Regions from separate parts of the Tepidibacillus fermentans genome, predicted to be linked through region 2. Evidence: riboswitches for the same ligand, from Rfam matches in the RefSeq annotation. Region 2 holds a riboswitch; the other holds the start of a gene.
What was found. Region 2 has a riboswitch for thiamine pyrophosphate ahead of thiS (sulfur carrier protein ThiS). Riboswitches for the same ligand answer to the same signal wherever they lie in the genome.
Positions count from the first base shown of each region.

Region 1: linked by a shared signal. The riboswitch ahead of EDD72_RS11670 (thiamine-binding protein) and the one ahead of thiS (sulfur carrier protein ThiS) in region 2 are both predicted to bind thiamine pyrophosphate.

Region 1 is NZ_SMAB01000026.1:14,253-22,459, reverse strand. It holds tRNA gene EDD72_RS11690 (tRNA-Arg) at 1-39, shown strand, start outside; tRNA gene EDD72_RS11685 (tRNA-Pro) at 48-124, shown strand; tRNA gene EDD72_RS11680 (tRNA-Gly) at 149-222, shown strand; gene rocF (arginase) at 530-1,429, shown strand; TPP riboswitch at 1,513-1,628, shown strand; gene EDD72_RS11670 (thiamine-binding protein) at 1,698-1,988, shown strand; gene EDD72_RS11665 (ABC transporter permease) at 1,993-2,754, shown strand; gene EDD72_RS11660 (ABC transporter substrate-binding protein) at 2,782-3,780, shown strand; gene EDD72_RS11655 (ABC transporter ATP-binding protein) at 3,793-4,554, shown strand; gene EDD72_RS11650 (hypothetical protein) at 4,774-5,781, shown strand; gene cdaA (diadenylate cyclase CdaA) at 5,907-6,713, shown strand; gene EDD72_RS11640 (CdaR family protein) at 6,706-7,932, shown strand; gene EDD72_RS11635 (NAD(P)/FAD-dependent oxidoreductase) at 7,937-8,207, shown strand, end outside.
Region 2 is NZ_SMAB01000011.1:16,539-24,745, forward strand. It holds gene trxB (thioredoxin-disulfide reductase) at 1-445, opposite strand, end outside; gene EDD72_RS07840 (tetratricopeptide repeat protein) at 634-2,340, opposite strand; gene thiE (thiamine phosphate synthase) at 2,475-3,086, opposite strand; gene thiH (2-iminoacetate synthase ThiH) at 3,093-4,199, opposite strand; gene EDD72_RS07855 (thiazole synthase) at 4,201-4,977, opposite strand; gene thiS (sulfur carrier protein ThiS) at 5,042-5,236, opposite strand; TPP riboswitch at 5,306-5,415, opposite strand; gene ptsP (phosphoenolpyruvate--protein phosphotransferase) at 5,625-7,349, opposite strand; gene EDD72_RS07870 (HPr family phosphocarrier protein) at 7,362-7,622, opposite strand; gene ptsG (glucose-specific PTS transporter subunit IIBC) at 7,669-8,207, opposite strand, start outside.

The DNA.
Region 1 (8,207 bases), on a different contig from region 2:
ATCAGAAGGTCGGGAGTTCGAATCTCTCAGGACGCGCCATTTTTCTTCGGGGTGTGGCTCAGCTTGGTAGAGCACCTGGTTTGGGACCAGGGGGTCGCAGGTTCAAATCCTGTCACCCCGACCACCAAATGAATATAAAAGTTAGTAAGCGGGTGTAGTTCAATGGTAGAACTCCAGCCTTCCAAGCTGGCGGCGTGGGTTCGATTCCCATCACCCGCTCCATTATTTTCTAAGTACATTGTAGAGCAAGATTCTGCTCAAATTTTCTGTTCGAAAAAAATTATTGTACTTAATATTAGTCGATTTATTTTGGAAATAGCGACGTCAAATTTATTATATACAATTGAATTCTAGTCTCTATGGGACTATAGGGGAAGCGGAAGCTCTCCCTTTTTTTATGCGCTTGACATTCGTTTGGAAAGAATGATGAGTTTCTTTTTACTTTTCGAACAGTTGTCTGAAACAAAGGTGAACCGCTAAAATGTAAATATACTGTATAGTCGAAATATTCGATAATAGAGGTGGAAAGATGCATAAAGATATTACAATTATTGGGGTGCCACTCGATTTAGGTGCTGGGCGTAGAGGCGTAGATATGGGGCCAAGCGCCATTCGTTATGCAAATGTAAAGGAACGACTTGAGAATGCAGGATATCATGTAAAAGATTTAGGGAATCTATATGTTCCTACTCCTGAAACATATACCATTGAGAATCCAAAGTTAAAATATTTAAAAGAAGTAAAGAAAGTGAATGAAGAATTGGCAAATCAAGTGAAAAGGATTATAGAAGAAGGACGATTTCCACTTGTTTTAGGGGGAGATCATAGTATTGCGATTGGAACAATTGCAGGAGTATCGAGCCATTATCCCAATATGGGAGTAATTTGGTTTGATGCACATGGAGATATCAATACTCCTGAGACTTCGCCTACAGGCAATATTCATGGAATGCCACTTGCAGTAAGTTTGGGGAAGGGCCATATTGATTTAGTAAATATCTTAAATTTTTCCCCAAAGATTAAGCCAGAGAATATTGTAATCATTGGTGCAAGAGACTTAGATAAAGGCGAAAGAGAATTTATCAAGACAAATGGGATTCGAGTATATACAATGCATGAAATTGACCGCATAGGAATGGCAAAAGTAATGGAAGAAACAATTCATTATTTAAAAGATAAGACTGATGGTGTTCATTTAAGCTTTGATTTAGATTGTTTGGACCCCAATGACGCTCCTGGAGTCGGAACACCCGTTACTGGAGGGGTAACTTATCGTGAAGGTCACTTGGCAATGGAGATGATTGCGGAAGCTAACTTCCTTATTTCTGCGGAATTTGTAGAAGTAAATCCAATTTTAGATGTGCGCAATCGAACCGCAGAAATAGCTGTTGGCTTAATGGCATCTGCTTTTGGCGAAAAATTATTGTAGTAGTTCTTCTATGAAAATTTTTCTTAAATTGCAATTTTTAAATCGTAGTGCTAAGATAAGCTTGAAAGTTAGGATAAAAATGAAAATGGAAAATGGGGAGCTTGAGAGGTCTTGCTGAGAGGGTATTCCGTTATGACAATACCGACCCAAAAAACCTGATCTGGGTAATGCTAGCGGAGGGATTTTTACTTTTATTTGTTCATAGCTGGCCGTGAGTGGTTAGCTTTTTTGTTTATTAAATAACACTATTTGAAAGGATAGATAATAAATGCCAGTAATTAATCTTAGTTTTCAAGTCATTCCGAAAGTTCCCGATGCAGATACTTATCGGATCATAGATTTAGCGATTGATGTCGTTAAAAGATCAGGTGTGAAGTATGAAGTAGGTCCTATGGAAACTACCATGGAAGGAGAGTTGGATCAATTATTAGAGATTGTAAAAGAAGCACAACAAGTATGTGTAGATGCTGGAGCTGAACGCGTGATGACCATCATTAAGATTGACTATCATCCAAAAGGAGTCACGATGGAAGAGAAGATTGGAAAATATCGGAGCTGATTGAATGAAGAAGATCAAAAATCATTATCCAGCCCTTCTTATGATTGTTTTTGGTCTTTTACTATGGGAATTTTTTGTGAGATTATCTCAAGTTGATATTTGGATCTTGCCTGCACCAACCGATATTATTCAAGCAATGGTCAAGCAATACCCTATCTTGCTTGACCATACACTAATTACTTTATATGAGGCACTAGTTGGATTCTTGCTTGCTGTCATTGTCGCTTTATTTTTGGCTCTATTAATCGATAGCTTTTCGTTCTTTAAACGGGGATTTTATCCGATCTTAGTTGCTTCGCAAACGATACCGATTATTGCCATTGCACCTTTATTATTGATTTGGTTCGGATATGGTCTATTGCCCAAAATTGTGGTTGTTGCCTTAGTATGCTTTTTTCCAATTGTCTTAAATACGATCGATGGATTGAACCAAGCTGATTCAGGTCTTATCTCGTTATTGCACACGATGAATGCAACAAAATGGCAAATTTACAAAAAGGTACGATTTCCATCGGCATTACCTTCATTATTTTCAGGACTAAGAATTGCTGCCACTTACAGTATTATGGGCGCAGTCATTGGTGAATGGCTGGGTGCAAATAAAGGCTTAGGAATTTATATGAAGAACTCCTCTCATTCTTTTTTAACTGCGCAAGTATTTGCAGCGATTTTAATTATTGTATTAACAAGTATTTTGTTTTTTAGCTTCCTATTATTACTTGAACAAAAATTGATACCTTGGGCAAAATTAAATCAAGAAGATTAGGAGTGAAATAAGTTGAAAAAGAAGTTCATGATGAATCTAACGATTATTCTTGCGTTCATGTTTCTAATGATCGGTTGTTCTACGAATAACAAACAAGCAGAACCACCAAAAGAAAAAGCAAAACCAATGAATATTCAGGTCATGCTCGACTGGGTACCCAACACAAATCATACCGGATTATATGTAGCAAAAGAAAAGGAATGGTATCAAGAACAGGGTTTAAATGTGGAAATCGTTCAACCGTCTGACGGTGGTGGTGCAGCGCAAATGGTTGCTGCGGGTAAGGCGCAATTTGGAATCAGTGCCCAAGAAGAAGTAACGAATGCTCGTGCCCAGCAAATCCCGATTGTTTCCATTGCAGCAATCATTCAACATAATACTTCTGGTTTTGCATCTCCGAAAGAGAAAAATATTACAACACCGAAGGATTTTGAAGGAAAGAATTATGGCGGTTGGGGAGCTGAATCGGAAAAGGCTGTTATCCAATCTGTAATGGAAAAATATAATGCTGACTTTAATAAAGTAAAATTTTTGACTGTTGGAGATGCAGATTTCTTTACGATTACCAAACGTGATGTTGACTTTGAATGGATTTATTATGGATGGACGGGAATCGACGCTGAATTAAGGAAGTTCCCAATTAATTATATTGAACTTCGGCAAATCGCTCCAGAATTAGACTACTATACACCAGTTATCATTACCAATGAGACCTATATCAAGGAACATCCGGATATCATTAAAAAGTTCATGGAAGCGACAAGCAAAGGATATGAATTTGCCATTTCAAATCCAGAAGAGGCTGCAAATATTTTGTTAAAAGAAGTTCCAGGAATGAATGCAGAATTAGTTAAAGCTAGTCAAAAATGGTTGAGTAAAAAATATCAAGAAGATGCCCCGCAGTGGGGAATTCAAAAACCAGAAGTTTGGAGTAATTATGCCAAATGGATGGCCGATCATAAACTCATACCTTCAATGATTGATGTGAATAAAGCTTTTACAAACGACTTTTTACCGAAAAAATAAGGATGTAGGAAGATGACTACCTTTAAATTGGAACTACAACATGTATATAAAGAATATCCATTACAAAATGGAAGTTTTAAAACATTAGAAGATATTTCGATGCAAATTGAAAAAGGTGAATTTGTCTCAATTATTGGCCCTAGTGGGAGTGGAAAAAGCACTTTGTTCAATCTAATCAGTGGTTTAGACTCTCCCACAAAGGGAGATATTTTACTTGATGGTCAATCGATTAAGAATAAAAAAGGCTTTGTCAGTTATATGCCGCAAAAGGACCATCTACTACCATGGAGAACAGTATTGGATAATGTAATTTTGGGAATGGAGATTAAAGGAATTCCCAAAGAAACGGCAAGAAAAAAAGCCTTAGAACATCTTGATGTTTTTGGGCTAGCTTCATTTGCCAACGAGTATCCTTCTGCATTATCTGGCGGAATGAGGCAAAGAGCGGCTCTTCTTCGTACAATCTTGTTAGATAACAATGTATTATTATTAGATGAACCGTTTGGTGCCTTAGATGAAATTACAAGAATGAAAATGCAACATTGGCTATTAGAAATTTGGGAGAAATATCACCACACCATACTTTTTGTGACTCATAGTATTGATGAAGCGGTTTATCTTTCTGACCGCGTCTATGTTTTTTCTCACCGTCCAGCCCGAGTGAAGGAAATCGTCGAGATTGATTTACCTCGACCAAGAGATCCTAGCATTATTACAGGAGAGAATTTCTCCCGATTAAAAGAAAGACTTTTAACTTTACTTGCAAAAGAATAATTTAGATTTCACTTCTAATCTTCCCCTTTATTTCATATATATGAGATTGGTAAATTTTTCTTCACCAAATTGTAACACTATTTTTCTATTACTTAGTTTATAATGATTTAGAAATAATTGTATATTTTATTTCATCTGAGAAGTTGAGAAGTTCAATTTGGAGAGAGGAAACCAATACCGCAAAGAAATCAAATTGTGAATGATTAGGAGGAGAAATCGTTGAGAAAACTTTCTTTACTTTTTCTTAGTTTGATTTTATTTATAGGGATTTTCTTTGCAGGTTGTGGCAAAGAGAAGGAACCAAAGCAAATTCTTTTAGATTCGATTAAGAAAAATGCAGAGATCAAAAGTTCATCTTTTGATGTTAAAATAGACCTTACACTTGATACAAGTAAATTAAAAGGAACAAACCAAGAGTTAGCTCCATTACAAATCTTAAACGAAGTCCACATGTCGATCAATGGTAAGCAGACGGTAGAGCCGATGCAGTATGAAGGGAATTTACATGTACAAGGGATGAATCTAATATTCGACTTTCCGATGATTTTAAAGGAAAATACATTTTATATGAAATTGCCAGCGATGATTCAATCCCAAATTGGTGATCCAAAAAAACAGTACGTTTCATTAGATATGACTGAATTCGAAAAAACAAATGATCCCCAAAAAACGGCTGAAGATAATGAAAAATTGGCAAAAGTTATATTGAATAGTTTAGATGGAAACGCATTTATTAAAGAAGATAGTAAAAAGTATTCACTAACGGACGGAAAAGTAGAAAATGCAATAACTATTGCAATTACAAAGGAAAACTTAAAACCATTTTTACAAAAATTCATGGCAGAAGGGTTACCCGTACTTTTAGAACAGTACGAAAAATATGCAATAACGGATGAGAATAAAAAAGAATTACAAAAATTGAAAGATGAACTAAATAAAAATAAAGCGCAGATTGATAAAACCATTAAGGAAATCGATAAGTATCTCAATTTAAATACCTTTAAAACTACCAGTGTCATTGATAAAGATGGTTTTGAGAGAAAAATGTTAAGTACTTTTGATGCGCTTGTGAATTTAGATCAAGAAGGATCAATTGGGATAAAACTCAATGTAGAAGTGAATCAGAACGATATTAATAAAGAACAAAAATTTGAAATGCAAATACCATCCAAAGAACAAACGATTGATCTGAATGAATTAGAAAACGAGAATATGACACTTAATTAATGGCTGGGTACCGAAACCGGTACTTTTTTTTTACGTTTTAAGTATAGAGAAGAAGGATGAAAAAGGTGAATGAGCGAATAAGTTTAAAACAAATACTAGTGATAACCAGTTAATGGAGGAAAAAGATGATGGACTACATCTTTAATATGTTAGACGACATCGTGGATATTTTATTAGTTAGTTATGTGATCTATAAATTACTGATGCTTGTAAGAGGCACTCGCGCGATTCAATTATTGAAAGGAATTATGGTCATCGTCGTCGCTTGGTTAATTAGTACATATTTTGAACTTCGAACATTGCAATGGTTAATGTCACAAGCTTTTACTTATGGTGTATTGGCCATCATCATCATCTTCCAACCAGAACTTAGACGTGCACTAGAACAATTAGGAAGGGGCCGTTTTTTTTCACGATCTATACATTACGAAGAAGAGGTTGTAACGAAGATGGTTCACGAAATTGTTGAAGCTTTTCGTTATTTAGCAAAAAGGAGGATCGGTGCCCTAATTGTCATTGAACGGGAAACAGGATTAAATGATTATATTGAGACAGGAATTGATTTACATGCGTTAGTTTCCTCCCAACTGATTATTAATATTTTTATTCCCAATACACCTTTGCATGATGGAGCTGTTATTATCCGAAATGGACAAATCATGGCTGCTGCATGCTATCTTCCCCTTTCAGAAAATCCTTTTATCAGCAAGGAATTAGGGACACGTCATCGGGCTGCGATTGGCTGTAGTGAGGTCTCAGATGCCATTTCCCTTGTCGTTTCGGAAGAGACGGGTCATCTTTCTATTGCAATCAATGGCCAAATCGAAAGAGGATTGACGCCTGAACGATTAGAGAAAAAACTTTTCGAAGAATTACGGCCAGTAGCTAAAACAATGAGTTTATTTCGCCAGAAAGGGGATCTAGATGGATAATTGGTTAAAGAATAATAATGTACTCAAAGCACTATCGCTTATAATAGCGATTATGCTCTGGCTAGTCGTTAACATGGAGCAAACAGCCAATCCAAGTCTAACCCCGATCGATCAAAGGGAGAATGCATATATATATGAAGCGAATGTAATTCCGAAATATAACGAAGAACAGTATGTAGTTGATGTTCTAACAAAAAGAGTAACGGTTACCTTAAAAAGTAATACTAGGACAATTGGGGAGATTCAGGATGGCAAAATGATTGATAAAGGTCAATTTTTTGTTGACCTAACTTCCTATAAAAAAGGAACCTTTGATGTTCCTATTCAATATACCGGTTTTCCAAGAGGAATTGATATTGACATTCAGCCTCGTACCTTAAAAGTGAAAATTGAGGAAAAACATCGGATCGAGATGCCGATTCTCGTTGATCAACTGGGAAAAGCAGCAGAAGGATTTCAAACTGGTGATGCGATTGTGACCCCAAGTAAAGTTCACATTTCTGGTACCAAAGAAGAAGTAGAATCCGTCGCTTTTGTGAAAGCGTTCATTAATGTAGAAAATGCAAACAAAATGATTACTGAGCAAGTTCCGCTTCATGCATTAGATAAAAAGGGGAACCCTGTGAAAGTTGAAATCACCCCGCAAACGGCAGAAGTCAAAATACCAGTAACCAGTCCATACCAAATGGTACCTTTAACTTATAAAATTATTGATCAACCAAAAGCTGGACTAGCGATTCAATCGATCGATCTAAAAACCAAAGATGTGACTTTATATGGTCCAGAAGAGATTGTGAGTAAATATGAAGTTTACCAAGGACCGAATGTTTCTGTTGCCAATTTACCAATAGGCAAAAATTCAATTCAGCTGAAGATTCCTGTCGCATCAGGATTATATAAAACCGAACCTGATCAAATTCAGCTTGAAATCACAATTGTAAAATCAGAAAAGAAAGATTTTAAGAATATCGGCATTGATTTAAATGGATTAAGTAAAGGACTAAAAGGGATCATCATATCCCCTACCACCATTAATTTAACTCTAGAAGGGGCGCCTGATATATTAAGATCTACAAGGAACGATGATATCCAAGCTTTCGTTGATCTAACCAATCTACCTCCAGGAGAACATGAAGTAGAGCTTCAATATAATGTACCTTTATATACGAAAGTGATAAATACAAAAGAAAAAGTCAAAGTTCGAATTGTAAAGGAGTAAAGGAATGGCTATTCGCATATCAAACATCAAGTTACCTATTGATCACACTGAGAAAGATTTCATCCAAGCCATCGAAAAGAAATTACGTCTTCCTATTAAAAAAGTAAAAGCTTACGAAATAATAAAACGATCGATTGATGCGAGAAAAGATGTGCGTTTCGTTTACCAAATTGAAGCCACTTTAACAACAGATGAAAAAAAACTGGTCGAAAAGTTACATTCACAAGACGTTCAAATCGTAAAAGAGAAAAAGCAAAAAGAATTAATTCCAGGGG
Region 2 (8,207 bases):
CTAATTCTTTTCCTTTGAAGAATGCCCCATCACAAACAGCGCAATAAGAAACACCACGACCAGATAATTCTTTTTCACCTGGTACACCAAGCAAACGTGGTTTTGCCCCCGTTGCTATAATCACTGCCTTTGCTTTATAGTCTCCATTTCCTGTTTTTACAATCTTATATGGAGTTCCATCCACAATCTCTTGTACGTCTCCATATGCATATTCGGTTCCAAACTTTTTCGCATGATCAAGCATTTTATTTGCAAGTTCCGGACCAAGGATACTATCAAAACCTGGGTAGTTCTCAATCTCTTCCGTATTTGCCATTTGGCCACCTGGAATACCTCTTTCAATCATCACTGTTTTTAAATTCGCACGTGAGGTGTAAACTGCAGCAGTCATTCCTGAAGGACCCGCACCGATAATGGCAACATCATATACTTTCTCTTCACTCATAAGTATCCATAACCTCCTTTATATAAAACAATGTTATTTATTCTCAAATCATAATATATATCTTACTCAATTCTGACATAATTGTCGAGTACCCCAAGGGGTATAAAATGCAGACATTAGGTTTAGTGGTCAGAAGTGGGAATGTTCCTCCTTATTTTCACCATCTGATAGAAAAAAATCAGTCCAAATTAATTGAACCGATGAATTTCATTCGATGGGTAGGTAGAGGATAAGACTTCTTGAAGCCGTTTTATATTTTTCAAAATCGTAAGATCAGATACGAGATATCGTTCTCCTAATCTTTCAATCGTCATTGGCTTCTCACGAAGATAGCTAATCATATATTCTATTGCAGCTGCCCATCCTTCTGCCTTACGAATTTGCGGTGTATCTGGTATCGTTTTGGCGAGAAAGTGATACCATAGTTCCTTTGCATGAAGAATTTCCAAAAAAGAATATCTTTCGATCATTTCTTCTTCAAGAATTTCCATTACTTTTATCCAAGATGGTTTCCAATGTTTTTTCTCAGGAGTTAGTCGGCCTTTATCGATCAATCGTAAATTCCATTTTAGTCGATAAGGTGGAATCGCATCCATATCTTCTAGAATGAAAAGCACCTTTTTCTTTAAAGAGAAAGATTGCTGATCATCGACTAATAGTTGACGGAGAATCTCCTCTGTATCCTCAGCTTCAACAAAATAAAGGATCGCAACAGCTCGTTCCTTCGTTAACTCATCTCCATATTTCAAACTTCGCAATATGACGAAGCGTAAAAAAGATTGATGAAAATATTGCACAGGGTCTTCTTCAATGGTATCCAACCAATCGGGAAATGGAACTTGATGAAGATAAGGAAGGTTGGGTAATTGTCCATTCGGTTCTTTTTCAATCCAATTTAAAAGTTCTAAATAAAACTCAGCTACTTTTGATGGACGATTGACTAACAGTTGTTTCCACCATTTCGCAGCGATCTCATAACGCTTTGTATTGAATGCAGCAATTGCACCGTAATGAAATACTAGCCAATCCCCTATACCATCCTTAATCATCTTTTTCAGATATTTAAAGGAAAATTCATCCTCCCCTAAGATTCCAAAGGTAGTGGCTAATTTATATAAACCTTCTCGATGAAATGGAACAACTTTTTTTAGTATCGTGAGATAGTTTTCATATCGCTTTTTATCTTGCAAATGATGATAATAAATCGCAAGGTTTGCTAGTGCATGAATATTAGTTTGTTCCCTTTCTAAAACCAACTCTGCTTGCTCGATCGCTTTATTTACATTCCCCATGTAAAAATAGGCAAGTGATAAATTATTGCGTGCAATGATAAAGTCAGGATTAATTTCTAAGATTCTTAGTAACAGTTTGATGGCTTCATAATATTTTCCCTCTTCAATGGCACGCTTTGCCTGACGATGCCAAATCAATAATTGCATATTATCGTTTTCTCTTTGTTCTTCAGATAGTTCTAACTCATAGGCCACATAGTCTAGCATTTCTTTCGCTTCATCTGCGTATTCCCCATTAGGATCAATTTCAAGATAGTACTTTACATAGTGGTAGGAAGACTCCAAATCATCTAGATAGGTATAATTACTAGCTAAATAAAAGTAACACTCTTTCAGATTCGGATCTAGTTTTTCAACAACATATAGTAAAAGTCGAGTGGATTCTTCAAATCTTCCCATCTCTGCTAAAATTCCAGCAATATTACAATAATGCACAGGATTACTGGAATCATATTCAACACTTTTCCAAAGGTATTTTAAGACCTTTGTGTAGTTATGTTGTTCAAGGTAATGCATAGCCCTTTCGAAGAAAAAATCCGCATCGAAAGCCATTGGAATCACGTTATTCTTTTGTTTGGCTGTCATGCGATTTTGTTTGTCCATAGTAGCCTCCAACTTTACACGATTTCCTATAAAATAGTATAACATAAACAGGACAAAGATTCTTGTATTAGGTGTATAGGTTTAGTTTGCGCCCATGCTGGGCGCACATAAAAAAGAGCGTGAACAACTAATGCTCACGCTTCGCTTTGATGATTAAATTTCTTCATTTTGTTTTTCAAATTTTTTGTCGTTTGATAAGGGTCTTCCGATGACATAATCGCCGACATGACTGCAATATGATCGATTCCTCTTATAAGTAATTGTTCAATATTGTGTAAATGAATTCCCCCTAAGGCTACAATAGGAATATGAACTTCTTGTTTTAGATTTTCAATAAAGGATATCCCCCTTGGTTTAAGCCCTTTCTTGCTATCTGTCTCAAAAACATGCCCTGCAAGAAGATAATTCGCTTTTTTCTCAACTTTTTTCGCTTCTAGCAAATGGTGAATCGAAACTCCTATGATACTAGGAAAGTCGATATTTGTTTTCATAAAGTTTTCATAACTCGTATGAAAACCGTCCGCATGCACTTCTTTTGCCACTTCTAAATGATGGTTAATCACCAACTTAACTCCATTATTCTTTGTGATTTCTCTTATTTTTAAAGCCAAGGGGAATAGTTCCTCAATAGATAGATCTTTTTCTCGCAAAATGATGACATCGACACCACCATATACCGCTTGCTCGATGACCCCTATGAAACTTTCTTTTTTTACAATTTTTCGATTCGTAATTAAATATAACATTAATCCTCATATCCTTACCCAATCTTTAAAAATCGGTTGATACCCTTTTTTGAAAATCGCTGCTCTTACTTCTTCCAGACTTCGTTTATCATCAATCTCAAATTGTCCATCCCCCGCATCTTCTATTGAATGTCCACCTACTTCTGTAGAAGAAGCTGCAGACATTCTTGTTACCCCTAAGGGAATCAAATTCTCGCGGAATCCTTGGCGTTCTCTTGTCGAAATGGTAATCCCTACACGAGGTAAGAAGATACGTAACGCTAACATAAATTGTACTAAATTTTGATCAGTTACTTCATATATATCTTCAAAAACCCCTACATGGGGACGAATTCTTGGAAAAGATACACTTATTTCTACATCAGGGTATTTATTTTGTAAGTAATTCGCATGAAGGCCTGTCATAAAGGATTCACTTCGCCATTCACCTAAACCTAATAATGCTCCTATATTGACATTGCGCATTTTGGCTATGCATCCCCGCTCAGGGGCATCAAGTCGGAAATGATAGTTACGTTTACGACCTGCAAGGTGAACTTTTCGATAAATCTCCTCGTCATATACTTCTTGGTAAATGGTAAGGCTATCTACGCCAGCTTCAATCATTTGTTGATATTCTTCTACGGTCAATGGGAAAATCTCGACTCCAATCGAATCAAAATATTTTTTCAAGATGTGAACGGCATCAATCACGTAAGAGAGTGGTGTATCTTTTTTCGATTCTCCTGTTAAAATTAAGAGATGTTTAAATCCCATACTTGCGATCGCTTTTGCTTCTTTTTCAATCTCTTCTGCTGTTAATTGTTTTCTTTTGATTTGGTTATCAATACTAAAACTACAATAAGTACATTTATTCGTACAATAGTTAGAAAGATACATGGGAGTATACAATAAAACGGTTTTCCCAAAATGTTGAAGGGATAAGGTATGAGCCTTTTGTGCCATTAATTCTAAATAGTTCTCCGCTTTTGGAGATAATAATGCAAGAAATTCAATTTCATTGATTGGACGATCCTTGTGAATGATTTTTAAAATATCTGAGTCGGTTAATTCTTCATAAAACTGGTGATAGTCAATATTCTTATACTGGGAATATACATCATAAAAGCCCATTTCATCTCACCTCTTCATATAAAAACCCTGTTAAAGGTGACGAAGGCTGAGCAAGCTGGTGTTGTTCAGCAAGTTTTGCATGGTAAGCGAGATACCCTGCTTTTACCGCTAAAGAAAAAGCCTTAGCCATTTGGACGGGATTTTCTGCTGTAGCAATGGCTGTATTAACTAACACTGCCGCTGCCCCCATTTCCATCGCTTCTGCTGCTTCTGATGGTTTTCCAATTCCCGCATCAACAATCACTGGGAGATCAATCTCATTGATTATGATTTGAACTAACTCTTTTGTTTTCAAACCACGGTTTGTTCCAATAGGAGCTCCTAAAGGCATAACTGCAGCAGCCCCTGCATCTACTAATCTTTTCGCTGCCATTAAATCGGGACTCATATAAGGAAGCACAACGAAGCCTTCTTTAGCTAAGATCTCGGTGGCTTTAATCGTTTCTGCATTGTCTGGCAAAAGATATTTATTATCCGAGATCACTTCAATTTTAATCCAGTTCCCTAATCCCATTGCTCTAGCAAGTCTTGCAATTCTCACTGCCTCTTGTGCATTTCTTGCTCCAGAAGTATTTGGTAATAAAATACAGTCCTTTGGTATATATTCTAGAATATTCTCCTCTTTTGAATCTAAGTTTACACGTCGAATTGCCATCGTGATGACTTGTGATTCCGAAGCTTGAATCACTTCTGGTAGAATTTGATGATTAGGAAATTTTCCAGTACCAATGAATAAGCGGCTTTTTAATTCGACTCCACCAATACTTAATTTACTCATTTCTAAACCCCACTCCTTTTTTCTTATTTTTTCATCGATAAGAACTTGTAGTAAAATCTTTCAATCAACCTCCACCAACAACACTAACAATTTCTACTTTATCTGTTTCTTGAAGGATTCTTATATCATATTGATCTTTAGGTATAATATCAAAATTGATTTCTACGACTACAAGTGTTTGGTTTAGTTTAAGTTCATTTAACAACTCAGCCACCGTTTTTCCTGCAAATCCTGTGATTTCTTTACCATTAACAACCAAATTCCCGCCGCCCCCCTTTGCTAAATCCTTTTAAATTAAAAAAGTGCAAATCCGTAAAGAATTTGCACATAAAAGACTGTGTAACATTCCCTACGTTGGCATTACCCAAGTCAGGTGATAAGGGTCAGAAATAACATTTCTTTCTCAGCCTATCTCTATAGGCTCCCCTTGTTACGTTTATTAAATTTTACCAATTATTTTAATTTACAATTATTATAAAGCGACACATAAAAAAAGTAAAGACGGGAAACCTGTCGGTTTGACGCACTCGTCGATCAATCACCCTCGCGTTTGAACTGTCAAATTAGAACAAATAGAAATAACGATAATAATATAATAAAATCCCCCTAGACAAGATTAATTTTGTAAAGGGGGATTTTATAATTTTCTATTTTATTTTTTCCAAGACCTCTTGCTCAACATATTGTACAATTTCTTCAGCGGTTTCCATTTGCAGAACTTTTTCCGCAACGAGTTTCATTTCAGCTGCATTTAATTTTCGGATCAAAGAACGGGCTTTAAGAACAGATGAAGCACTCATACTAAACTCATCTAATCCCATTCCTAATAAGATCGGGATCGCTGGAATAGTACCAGCCATTTCACCACACATTCCTGCCCATTTTCCCTCTTTATGAGCAGCCTGAATTACCATATTGATTAATCGCAGTACAGCAGGGTTAAAGGGTTGATATAAATAAGAGACACGCTCATTCATGCGATCGGCAGCCATGGTGTATTGAATTAAATCATTTGTTCCAATACTGAAGAAATCCACTTCTTTTGCAAGTTGATCTGCAATCACTGCTGCTGCTGGGATTTCAATCATCATCCCTACTTCCATTTCCTTATTGTAGGGAATATTTTGTTGATCTAGTTCTTGTTTGACCTCAGCTAGAATCTTGTTCGCCTCGCGTAATTCCTGTAAAGAAGCAATCATCGGATACATTAGTTTAATATTACCATAGACACTTGCACGCAAAATCGCACGAAGTTGTGTCTTAAAAATATCGGTACGATCTAAACAGAGTCGAATTGCTCGATAGCCAAGGAACGGGTTCATCTCTTTCGGCAGATCAAGATAAGGCAATTCTTTGTCTCCGCCAATATCCAGAGAACGAATAACGATTGGGTTCTCTTTTGCGAACATCTCTGCCACTTGTTTATAGGCCTCAAACTGCTCCTCTTCAGAAGGAAGGTCGGTTCTTCCCATATACAAAAACTCTGTGCGGAATAAACCAATTCCTTCTGCCCCATTGGCAACAGCAACTTTTGCATCATTTGGATTACCAATATTGGCGACGACTTCTACACGATGACCATCCTTTGTAATCGAAGGCTCTGCCTTCAACTTCGCTAGTTCAGCAAGTTCTGCTTCATAAGCTTTTTTCTTTATTGCATATTGTTCAATCATCGTTGAAGTGGGATTTTTATAAACGACTCCCTCAATGCCATCGACAATGAGATAATCTAAAGCTTCTACCCCTTCAAGAATATTCTTTAAGCCTACAACCGCAGGAATTTCCATGGAGCGAGCCATAATCGCCGAATGAGAAGTTCGACCGCCAATATTGGTGGCAAAGCCCGCAACTTTATCCCGATCTAATTGGGCTGTATCGGAGGGGGTTAGATCGTGAGCAACTAAAACAACAGGTTCATTGAAGTCTTCTAACGATTTTTCTTCTATTCCAGCAAGTCTTTTTAAAACCCGACTGCTTACGTCGCGAATATCGGCAGCCCGTTCTCTCATGTACTCATTATCCATACTTTCAAAAATGGTAATGAATTGATCTGTGATTTCCTTTAATGCGGCTTCTGCGTTAATGGATTCGGTTTGAATCTTCTCTTTTACTGCGCCAATATATTCTGGATCTTGCAAAACGAGAATATGAGCAGCAAAGATCTGCGCTTCTTTTTCTCCTAATTTTTCCTTTGCTTTTTGTTGAATCGCTTCCAACTCGCTGATGGATTGCTTTACTTTTTCTTCAAAGCGTTTCACTTCTTGTTCTATGTCATTCACTTCATATCTTTGGACATCTACTTTTTCCTCTTTAAGAAGAAAAGCAGGCCCCATAGCTATTCCAGATGAGGCAGCTATCCCTCTCCATTCCATCGCTTATCCTCCTTATTCGTGTTCAGATTCTAGGATCTCACCGATTGCTTGAAGTGCCTCATCTTCGTTTTCCCCGTTTACAACTACTTTAATTTCATCACCTTGTCGAACACCTAACGACATAATTCCCATAATACTTTTGGCATTTACCTGTTTATCTCCTTTTACGATCGTGATCTCACATGGGAAAGAGCTTGCCTTTTGTACTAATAATGTTGCAGGTCTAGCATGAAGTCCTGTTGGATTTTTTACTGTAAATACTTTTTCTACCATTTGATATTCCTCCTTGTGATTCTAAAATTTTTTAATTATGAACAGGTTATTTCTTTTCAATAATTGCAATTTCTGTGGTTCCAGCTTTTACTTCTCCTTTATTGACATGAAGGAATTGATTCTCATTTAAATTGGTGAAGACAATGGGTGTAATCGTTGATTTGGCATGGGTGCGGATATAATCCAAATCGACGTTTAATAACGGTGTCCCAACCTCTACTTCTTGTCCATCTTTCACCAATAATTCAAATCCTTTTCCTTGTAGATTAACCGTATCGATTCCTACATGGATGAGAACCTCTAAACCACTGTGAGAAACTAGACCAATCGCATGTTTAGTCGGAAAGATGGTTGTGATTTTTCCTTTTATAGGAGAAACAACTTTTCCATCTGAAGGATTGATCGCAAACCCATCCCCCATCATTTTACCAGCAAAAACTTGATCTGGCACCTCTGAAAGGTCAATGACTTCTCCATCTAATGGAGCAACGATATATTCGATACCTTCTTCAACGGTTTCTATATTGTTTGGAATGACATTGATCAAGTTCTTTTGTTCCACTGCTTCCGGTGATTGACCATTGA